2 regions of the Streptomyces sp. NPDC001393 genome follow, and region 1 is predicted to be linked to the other one. Evidence: riboswitches for the same ligand, from Rfam matches in the RefSeq annotation. Region 1 holds a riboswitch; the other holds the start of a gene.

Region 1 (4,411 bases):
GGGCGGTCTGACACCGGTCCCGTCCGCGGCGGGGCATTGTCAGTGCCGTGGTGCAGCATCGGAGATGTGAGAAACGCGCCCACGATCCTGCATCTCGACATGGATGCCTTCTACGCCTCGGTGGAGCAGGCAGCCAAGCCGAGCCTGCGCGGGAAGGCGGTCGTCGTGGGCGGGCTCGGACCGCGCGGGGTGGTGGCCACCGCGTCGTACGAGGCACGCGTTTTCGGGGTCCACTCGGCGATGCCCATGGCGCAGGCGCGCCGGCTGGCACCCAACGCCGCGTATCTGGTGCCGCGCTTCACCGTGTACCGGGCGATCAGCGAGCAGGTCATGGCCCTGTTGCGGGAGCTGTCGCCGCTGGTGGAGCCGCTCAGCCTGGACGAGGCGTTCGTGGATCTGGAGGCGGGCGGGACGGCCTGGGACGAGGAGTCGGCGCGGCTGGCCGGGATCAAGCTGCGTGCGGACATACGGGCGGTCACCGGGCTGACGGGCTCGGTGGGGCTCGCCGCCTCCAAGATGCTGGCCAAGATCGCCTCGGAGCAGGCCAAGCCGGACGGCCTGATGGTCATCGAGCCGGGGTCCGAGCGGGCGTTGCTGGCCCCGATGCCGGTGCGCACGCTGCCGGGGGTCGGTCCGGCCACCGGCGACCATCTGCGCAGGGCCGGGATCACCACGGTCGAGGAGCTGGCCGAAGCGGGCGAGGACGAGCTGGTCCGGCTGCTGGGCAAGGCGCACGGGCACGCGCTGTACGCCATGGCCCTGGCCCACGACGAGCGGCCCGTGGTCGCCGAGCGCGAGGCGAAGTCGGTGTCGGTCGAGGACACCTACGACGTGGACATCCATGACCGGCTGCGGATCGGGCTGGAGGTGCAGCGGCTCGCCGACCGGTGCGTGGGGCGGCTGCGCGGAGCCGGGCTGTCGGGGCGGACGATCGTGCTGAAGGTGCGGCGGTACGACTTCTCGACGCTGACCAGGTCGGAGACGTTGCGGGGGCCGACGGACGATCCGGCGGTGGTGCGGGAGGCGGCGGCGCGGCTGCTGGACTCCGTGGACACCACGGGTGGGGTACGGCTGCTGGGGGTGGGTGTCTCCGGGCTCGCCGACTACACGCAGGAGGATCTGTTCGCGCAGGCCATGCCCTCGCGGGCAGTGGAGGCGCCGGAGGAGGCCGAGGCCGAGGTCGTCGTGGAGCGGGCGGAGCCCGTCGAAAGGCACTGGCGGGCGGGACAGGACGTCAGGCACGCGGAGTACGGGCACGGGTGGGTGCAGGGGAGTGGGCTGGGGCGGGTGACGGTGCGTTTTGAGACGCCGCAGTCCGCTCCGGGGCGGGTGCGGACGTTCTCTGTCGAGGATCCTGCGCTGGAGGCCGCCGATCCGTTGCCCTTGGTTTCGGATCCTTCCCATCCGCCCGCCCGTCTCGGTCGGTCGAGGAGTGACCGGCAAGGGGCTGCGCCCCGGACCCCTGAGAACGATCAGGTTTCCTCCGAGCCCGCCAGCTTGCCGAATTCGCGGTCCGGGGCCGAAGGAGGTGAGGCCACGTCGAGGCCGTAGTGGTGGTAGAGCTGGAGCTCCTGCTCGGGGGAGAGGTGGCGGCCCACGCCGAAGTCCGGGGCGTCCTTGATCAGCGCGCGGTCGAAGGGGACACGGAGGGCGCCCTCGATCAGTTCGCTCGGCTCCAGGGGGACGAAGGCGTCGCGGGAGAACAGTCCGGTGCGTATGGCCGCCCACTCCGGCACGCCGGTCGCGTCGTCGAGGTACACCTCGTCGATGGTGCCGATCTTGGTGCCATTGCGGTCGAACGCCTTGCGGCCGATCAGGTTGCGCGGATCGATGTCGGTCTGCACGGTCCCTCTCCCTCCACTTGGTCGCAACTCATCCGTAAGCACTACAAAAGAGCACATTCAGGGAGGCGGCCACTCGAGGGCCCGGGCGTTGACCTCGCTGGTAGGCTGACAGCGGCTGCTGACCCCGTGCGGGAGAGTCCTCCGACCACCTCGGAGGCGCCGAAGGAGCAAATCCTCCCCGGAATCTCTCAGGCTCACGTACCGCACGGACGAGGTCACTCTGGAAAGCAGGGCGGGTGTCGACGGCTCCCGCTCTCACCGACGGTGAAAACCGGGACGTACCCGGTGAAGCTCTCAGGTTGAGATGACAGAGGGGGAGGCCGTCCGGGCACCCGCGCCGTGGTGCCCTTCGAAGGTCGCGTCAGACCAGGAGGCCTCCGCAATGACCGCCCATCGTATTCCGCTCTCGGAGCTCGAAGCGGGCATCCCGTTCGAGCAGCGCCACATCGGGCCCGACCAGGAGGCGCGGGCCAAGATGCTCGCGCAGGTCGGCTACGGTTCGCTGGACGAGCTGACCGCCGCGGCGGTCCCGGATGTGATCAAGAACGCCGACGCCCTCGACCTTCCGGGCGCCCGCACCGAAGCGGAGGTGCTCGCCGAGCTGCGCTCGCTCGCCGACCGCAACCAGGTCCTCGACTCCATGATCGGCCTCGGCTACTACGGCACCTTCACGCCGCCGGTCATCCTGCGCAACGTCATGGAGAACCCGGCCTGGTACACGGCCTACACGCCGTACCAGCCGGAGATCTCCCAGGGGCGCCTCGAGGCCCTGCTGAACTTCCAGACGATGGTCGCCGACCTCACCGGCCTGCCCACCTCCGGTGCCTCCCTGCTGGACGAGGGCACCGCCGCCGCCGAGGCCATGGCGCTGTCCCGGCGCATGGGCAAGAACAAGAAGGGCCTGTTCCTGGTCGACGCGGACGCGCTGCCGCAGACCATCGCCGTCATCGAGACCCGGGCCGAGCCGACCGGTGTCGAGGTGGTCGTCGCCGACCTCAGCGACGGCATCCCGGCCGACATCGCCGCGCGTGACATCAACGGCGTGCTGATCCAGTACCCCGGCGCTTCCGGTGCCGTACGCGACATCAAGCCGGTCATCGACCAGGCGCACGAGCTCGGCGCCCTCGTCACCGTCGCCGCCGACCTGCTCGCGCTGACCCTGCTGGTCTCGCCGGGCGAGCTCGGCGCCGACATCGCCGTCGGCACCACCCAGCGCTTCGGCGTGCCGATGGGCTTCGGCGGTCCGCACGCCGGCTACATGGCGGTGCACGAGAAGTTCGCGCGCAGCCTGCCCGGCCGTCTCGTGGGCGTCTCCGTCGACGCCGACGGCAACAAGGCCTACCGGCTCGCGCTGCAGACCCGTGAGCAGCACATCCGCCGGGAGAAGGCGACCAGCAACATCTGTACCGCGCAGGTGCTGCTCGCCGTGATGGCCGGCATGTACGCCGTCTACCACGGGCCCGAGGGCCTGAAGACCATCGCCCGCCGCACGCACCGGTACGCCACCCTCCTCGCCGAGGGCCTGAAGGCCGGCGGGGTCGAGGTCGTGCACGGCGCCTTCTTCGACACCCTCACCGCGCGCGTGCCCGGCACGGCCGCCGAGATCGTCGCCGCCGCGCGGGAGAACGGCGTCAACCTCCACCTGACCGACGCCGACCACGTCTCGATCGCCTGCGACGAGACCACCCAGCGGGCCCAGCTGGAGGCCGTCTGGTCCGCCTTCGGCGTCAAGGGCGACATAGCGGCCCTCGACGCGACCGCCGAGGACACTCTGCCCGAGGCGCTGCTGCGCACCGACGCCTACCTCACCCACCCGGTCTTCCACCAGCACCGCTCCGAGACCGCGATGCTGCGCTACCTGCGCAGGCTGGCCGACCGCGACTACGCGCTCGACCGCGGCATGATCCCGCTGGGCTCCTGCACCATGAAGCTCAACGCGACCACCGAGATGGAGCCGGTCACCTGGCCCGAGTTCGGCCGGCTGCACCCCTTCGCGCCCGCAGAGCAGGCCGAGGGCTACCTCACGCTCATCCGTGAGCTGGAGGAACGTCTCGCCGAGGTCACCGGATACGACAAGGTCTCCCTGCAGCCGAACGCCGGTTCACAGGGCGAGCTGGCCGGTCTGCTCGCCGTACGCGGCTACCACCGCGCGCGCGGCGACGAGCAGCGCATTGTGTGCCTCATCCCGTCCTCCGCGCACGGCACCAACGCCGCCAGCGCCGTGATGGCCGGCATGAAGGTCGTCGTCGTCAAGACCGCCGAGGACGGCGAGATCGACGTCGAGGACCTGCGGGCGAAGATCGAGCAGCACCGCGACGAGCTCGCGGTGCTGATGATCACCTACCCGTCGACGCACGGCGTGTTCGAGGAGCACGTCGCCGACATCTGCGCCCAGGTGCACGAGGCCGGCGGTCAGGTGTACGTCGACGGCGCCAACCTCAACGCGCTGGTCGGCCTCGCCAAGCCCGGCCACTTCGGCGGTGACGTCTCCCACCTGAACCTGCACAAGACCTTCTGCATCCCGCACGGCGGCGGTGGCCCTGGCGTCGGCCCGGTCGCGGTCCGCT
Region 2 (4,411 bases), on a different contig from region 1:
CGTTCGCCTTCAGCCATTCGGACACCGGGTCGTCCGTGACGTCCATGAGGACCAGGTTGACCGGCCACTTGACCTGGACCCTGCCGAGGGCTCTGCCCAGGGCCTGGAGGGGCAGGGTGCGCAGGTCGCCCTCCCACCGGGAGAGCTCCACGCCCACGAACATGACCGGGTCGTCCGTCTCGATGGCGGCCAGGCAGCGCCGGGCGGTGAGGACCACGCCGGTCTCGGCGAACTCCGCGGAGGCGGCGGAGAGGAAGTCGACCGGGTCGTCCTGCCAGTCGGGCTCGAAGAGGCGGACCCGGGCGCCGGTGTTCGGGCCGTCCAGCGGGGTGCGGCCGGCCCGGCACAGCTCGGCCACCGCCGCGGGCGGGAGCGGGATGCCGACCAGCGCGTCGGGGTTCACCGCGATGCCGACCTGCGGGGGCAGGCCGCGGGCGAACTCCACGGCGGGGGCGATGGTGTACGACATGTGGGAGCCCGTCGCCTGGCGCAGCTGCTCCTCGGAGCTGAACACCGGCACGTAGACCTGGCCCTCGATCTCCAGCGTGGGCAGGTCGAGCGGGCCGCTGTCCGGGCCGCCGCCGTTGGGCAGCGGGATCCAGAGCAGGCTCCGGCCCAGCACCTCGATGATCCGGCCGGCCGCGGCGGGTATGCCGAGGGAGGCCGAGAGCACCTCCTCCAGCTCGTTGCCGGGCCAGCCGCCGTGGGGCTGGGGGTGCGCCTGTGCCGGGAAGTCCGCGGGAATGTCCGCCGGGAAGTCCATCTGCCTACCGCCTGCTGGGAACCACTGCTGTGAGCATGAAGGCTAGCGGGTGGCGGTGACAGTGCCTCCCGTCGTGAAGGTGATCCGCTGCAGGGCGTCCGCCGCCGGCCGGTCCAGCAGCACGGCGGCGCCGCAGCCCGCGGGCAGCTCGCCGCGCTCGGCCGCGGCGAGCAGCCGGGCGGCCGTACGGCGGTGGCGGCGGAAGGCGTAGGCGGACACGCCCCGGCCGCGCTCGCGCTGGCCCGCTCGGGCGGCCTCGGGAGGGACGTCGAGCAGGAGCAGATGGAGGGTGCCGCCGCGGCGACGCGCCTCGCGGGCGAGCCAGGCGCGCACCCAGGGCTGGGTGCCGCAGTCGTGCACCACGACGCCCTCGCCGGTGCGCAGGGCGCGGCGCAGGCCGGCGTAGTGGGCGAGGCGGACCAGGGGGCGGTAGAGGGCGTAGGGGAGGAAGCCCGGCAGGCGGGCCGCGAAGCGGTCGCGGGTGTCCTGGGAGTCGATGCGGGGGCCGGTGACCGCGCGGTGCATCAGGGTGGACTTGCCGCTGCCGGGCAGGCCGGTGATCACGACCAGGTCGCGGGGGCCGAAGGCCAGGGCGCGGGGGCCGCGGCCGGCGCGCTCGCGCAGGTCGCGGACGACCTGGGGCGCGGCCTGGCGCTGCCTCGGCACCGCGATGGCGGTGGTGACGGTGGCGTACACCGGGGTCCTGTTCACCGTGATCGTCCTCCCCCTCGGGCTTGGCAATATTCATGCCCGCCGGATGTAAAGGGAAGGTAATGCGCGGTGCCCGGCGGTTTCGTACGCGTCCTGCCACAGCACGGTTACAGCTGCGGCCCCTGACGGGCGGGGGCGCGGCGTGCAATGATGTGGCCGCCAACTGCATACCGGCCGCTTGAATCCGCGCGGGAGAGTTCCCAGCAGCCTTCGCTGGGACGCCGAAGGAGCAAGTCCCTCCCTTGAATCTCTCAGGCCCCGTTACCGCGCGGGCGAGGCACATCTGAAAAGCGGGCCGCTGCGACAGTGGCTCCACCCAAGGTGCAAGCCGTGATCGCCCCCGTGGCGGTCCCGGCGAACCTCTCAGGTTCCGATGACAGATGGGGAGGAACGTTCCTCGCCTGTCATTCCTTGGGAGACGACCGACCGATGAGCAGTACCGAACCCACTGAGCTGCGCCACACCGCGCTCGATGCCCTGCATCGCTCGCTCGGTGCGACGATGACCGACTTCGCCGGCTGGGACATGCCGCTGCGCTACGGCTCCGAGCGCGACGAGCACCTCGCCGTGCGGACGAAAGCGGGTCTCTTCGACCTCTCCCACATGGGCGAGATCACCGTCACCGGTGCCGGGGCCGCCGCCTTCCTGAACTACGCGCTGGTCGGCAACATCGCCTCCGTCGGCGTGGGCCGCGCCCGCTACACCATGATCTGCCAGGCCGACGGCGGCATCCTGGACGACCTGATCGTCTACCGGCTCGCCGAGACCGAGTACATGGTGGTCGCCAACGCCTCCAACGCCCAGGTGGTGCTGGACGCCCTCACCGAGCGCGCCGCCGGCTTCGACGCCCAGGTGCGCGACGACCGGGACGCGTACGCGCTGATCGCCGTCCAGGGCCCCGAGTCCCCCGGCATCCTGAAGTCCCTCACCGACGCCGACCTGGACGGCCTGAAGTACTACGCCGGACTGCCCGGCACGGTCGCCGGCGTCCCGGCCCTGATCGCGCGCACCGGGTACACCGGCGAGGACGGCTTCGAGCTGTTCGTGAAGCCGGAGCACGCGGTCGAGCTGTGGCAGGCGCTGACCAAGGCCGGCGAGGGCGTCGGCCTGGTCCCGTGCGGCCTGTCCTGCCGGGACACCCTGCGCCTGGAGGCGGGCATGCCGCTGTACGGGCACGAGCTGACCACCTCCCTCACCCCCTTCGACGCCGGGCTCGGCCGGGTGGTGAAGTTCGAGAAGGAGGGCGACTTCGTCGGGCGGGAGGCGCTGAAGCAGGCCGCCGCCAGGGCTCAGGAGAACCCCCCGCGCGTCCTCGTCGGCCTGGTCGCCGAGGGCCGACGGGTGCCGCGCGCCGGGTACGCCGTCGTCGCCGGCGGCGAGGTGATCGGCGAGGTCACCTCCGGCGCCCCCTCCCCCACCCTGGGCAAGCCGATCGCCATGGCGTACGTCGACGCGGCGCACGCGGCGCCGGGCACCGAGGGCGTCGGCGTGGACATCCGAGGCAGCCACGAGCCGTACGAGGTCGTGGCGCTGCCGTTCTACAAGCGCCAGAAGTAGACACTGGGCGCGGTCACCGTGTGACCCCGCGCACGCTTCCGCCGCTCACCAGCGGTCTCAGCAGTCCCCCTTCATCAGCACTCCCGCGCGTACAGGAGAATTCAGGCCATGAGCAACCCCCAGCAGCTGCGCTACAGCAAGGAGCACGAGTGGCTGTCGCCCGCCGAGGACGGCGTGTCGACGGTCGGTATCACCGAGTTCGCGGCCAACGCGCTCGGCGATGTCGTCTACGCCCAGCTCCCCGAGGTCGGCTCCACGGTGACCGCGGGCGAGACCTGCGGCGAGCTGGAGTCGACCAAGTCGGTCTCCGACCTGTACTCGCCGGTCACCGGTGAGGTCACCGAGATCAACGAGGACGTCGTCAACGACCCGTCGCTGGTGAACTCCGAGCCCTTCGAGGGCGGCTGGCTGTTCAAGGTGCGCGTCGCGGAGGAGCCGGCCGACCTGCTCTCCGCCGACGAGTACACCGCCCAGAACGCCGGCTGAGGAGTCGTAGCCGTATGACCGTCCTGAACACCTCCCTGCACGAGCTGGACCCGGAGATCGCCGCGGCGGTCGACGCCGAGCTGAACCGGCAGCAGTCCACGCTCGAGATGATCGCCTCCGAGAACTTCGCGCCGCTCGCGGTGATGGAGGCGCAGGGCTCCGTCCTCACCAACAAGTACGCCGAGGGCTACCCGGGCCGCCGCTACTACGGCGGCTGCGAGCACGTCGACGTCGCCGAGCAGATCGCCATCGACCGGATCAAGGAGCTGTTCGGCGCCGAATACGCCAACGTCCAGCCCCACTCCGGCGCCTCCGCCAACCAGGCGGCGCTGTTCGCCCTCGCCCAGCCCGGGGACACCATCCTCGGCCTGGACCTCGCGCACGGCGGCCACCTGACCCACGGCATGCGCCTGAACTTCTCCGGCAAGCAGTTCAACGTGGTCGCCTACCACGTGGACGCCGCCACCGGCCTGGTCGACATGGCCGAGGTCGAGCGGCTGGCCAAGGAGCACCGCCCGAAGGTGATCATCGCGGGCTGGTCGGCGTACCCGCGCGAGCTGGACTTCGCCGCCTTCCGCCGGATCGCCGACGAGGTCGAGGCGTACCTGTGGGTCGACATGGCGCACTTCGCGGGCCTGGTCGCGGCCGGTCTGCACGCCAACCCGGTGCCGTACGCCGATGTGGTCACCTCCACCACGCACAAGACGCTGGGCGGTCCGCGCGGCGGCATCATCCTCGCGCGCGGCAAGGACTTCGCGAAGAAGCTGAACTCCGCCGTCTTCCCGGGCTTCCAGGGCGGTCCCCTGGAGCACGTGATCGCGGCCAAGGCCGTCTCCTTCAAGGTCGCCGCGAGCGAGGAGTTCAAGGAGCGCCAGCGTCGTACCGTGGAGGGTG

What was found. Region 1 has a riboswitch for glycine ahead of gcvP (aminomethyl-transferring glycine dehydrogenase). Riboswitches for the same ligand answer to the same signal wherever they lie in the genome.
Region 2: another riboswitch for glycine. It lies ahead of gcvT (glycine cleavage system aminomethyltransferase GcvT); the one in region 1 lies ahead of gcvP (aminomethyl-transferring glycine dehydrogenase).

Annotation. Positions count from the first base shown of each region.
Region 1 is NZ_JBSFIH010000091.1:8,937-13,347, forward strand. Features, by position in the region: gene ACWC2T_RS43540 (MerR family transcriptional regulator) at 1-11, shown strand, start outside; gene ACWC2T_RS43545 (DNA polymerase IV) at 67-1,551, shown strand; gene ACWC2T_RS43550 (PRC-barrel domain-containing protein) at 1,473-1,844, opposite strand; glycine riboswitch at 1,964-2,058, shown strand; gene gcvP (aminomethyl-transferring glycine dehydrogenase) at 2,227-4,411, shown strand, end outside.
Region 2 is NZ_JBSFIH010000026.1:80,817-85,227, forward strand. Features, by position in the region: gene ACWC2T_RS26000 (enhanced serine sensitivity protein SseB) at 1-763, opposite strand, end outside; gene ACWC2T_RS26005 (AAA family ATPase) at 806-1,474, opposite strand; glycine riboswitch at 1,654-1,751, shown strand; glycine riboswitch at 1,752-1,864, shown strand; gene gcvT (glycine cleavage system aminomethyltransferase GcvT) at 1,904-3,031, shown strand; gene gcvH (glycine cleavage system protein GcvH) at 3,140-3,517, shown strand; gene glyA (serine hydroxymethyltransferase) at 3,532-4,411, shown strand, end outside.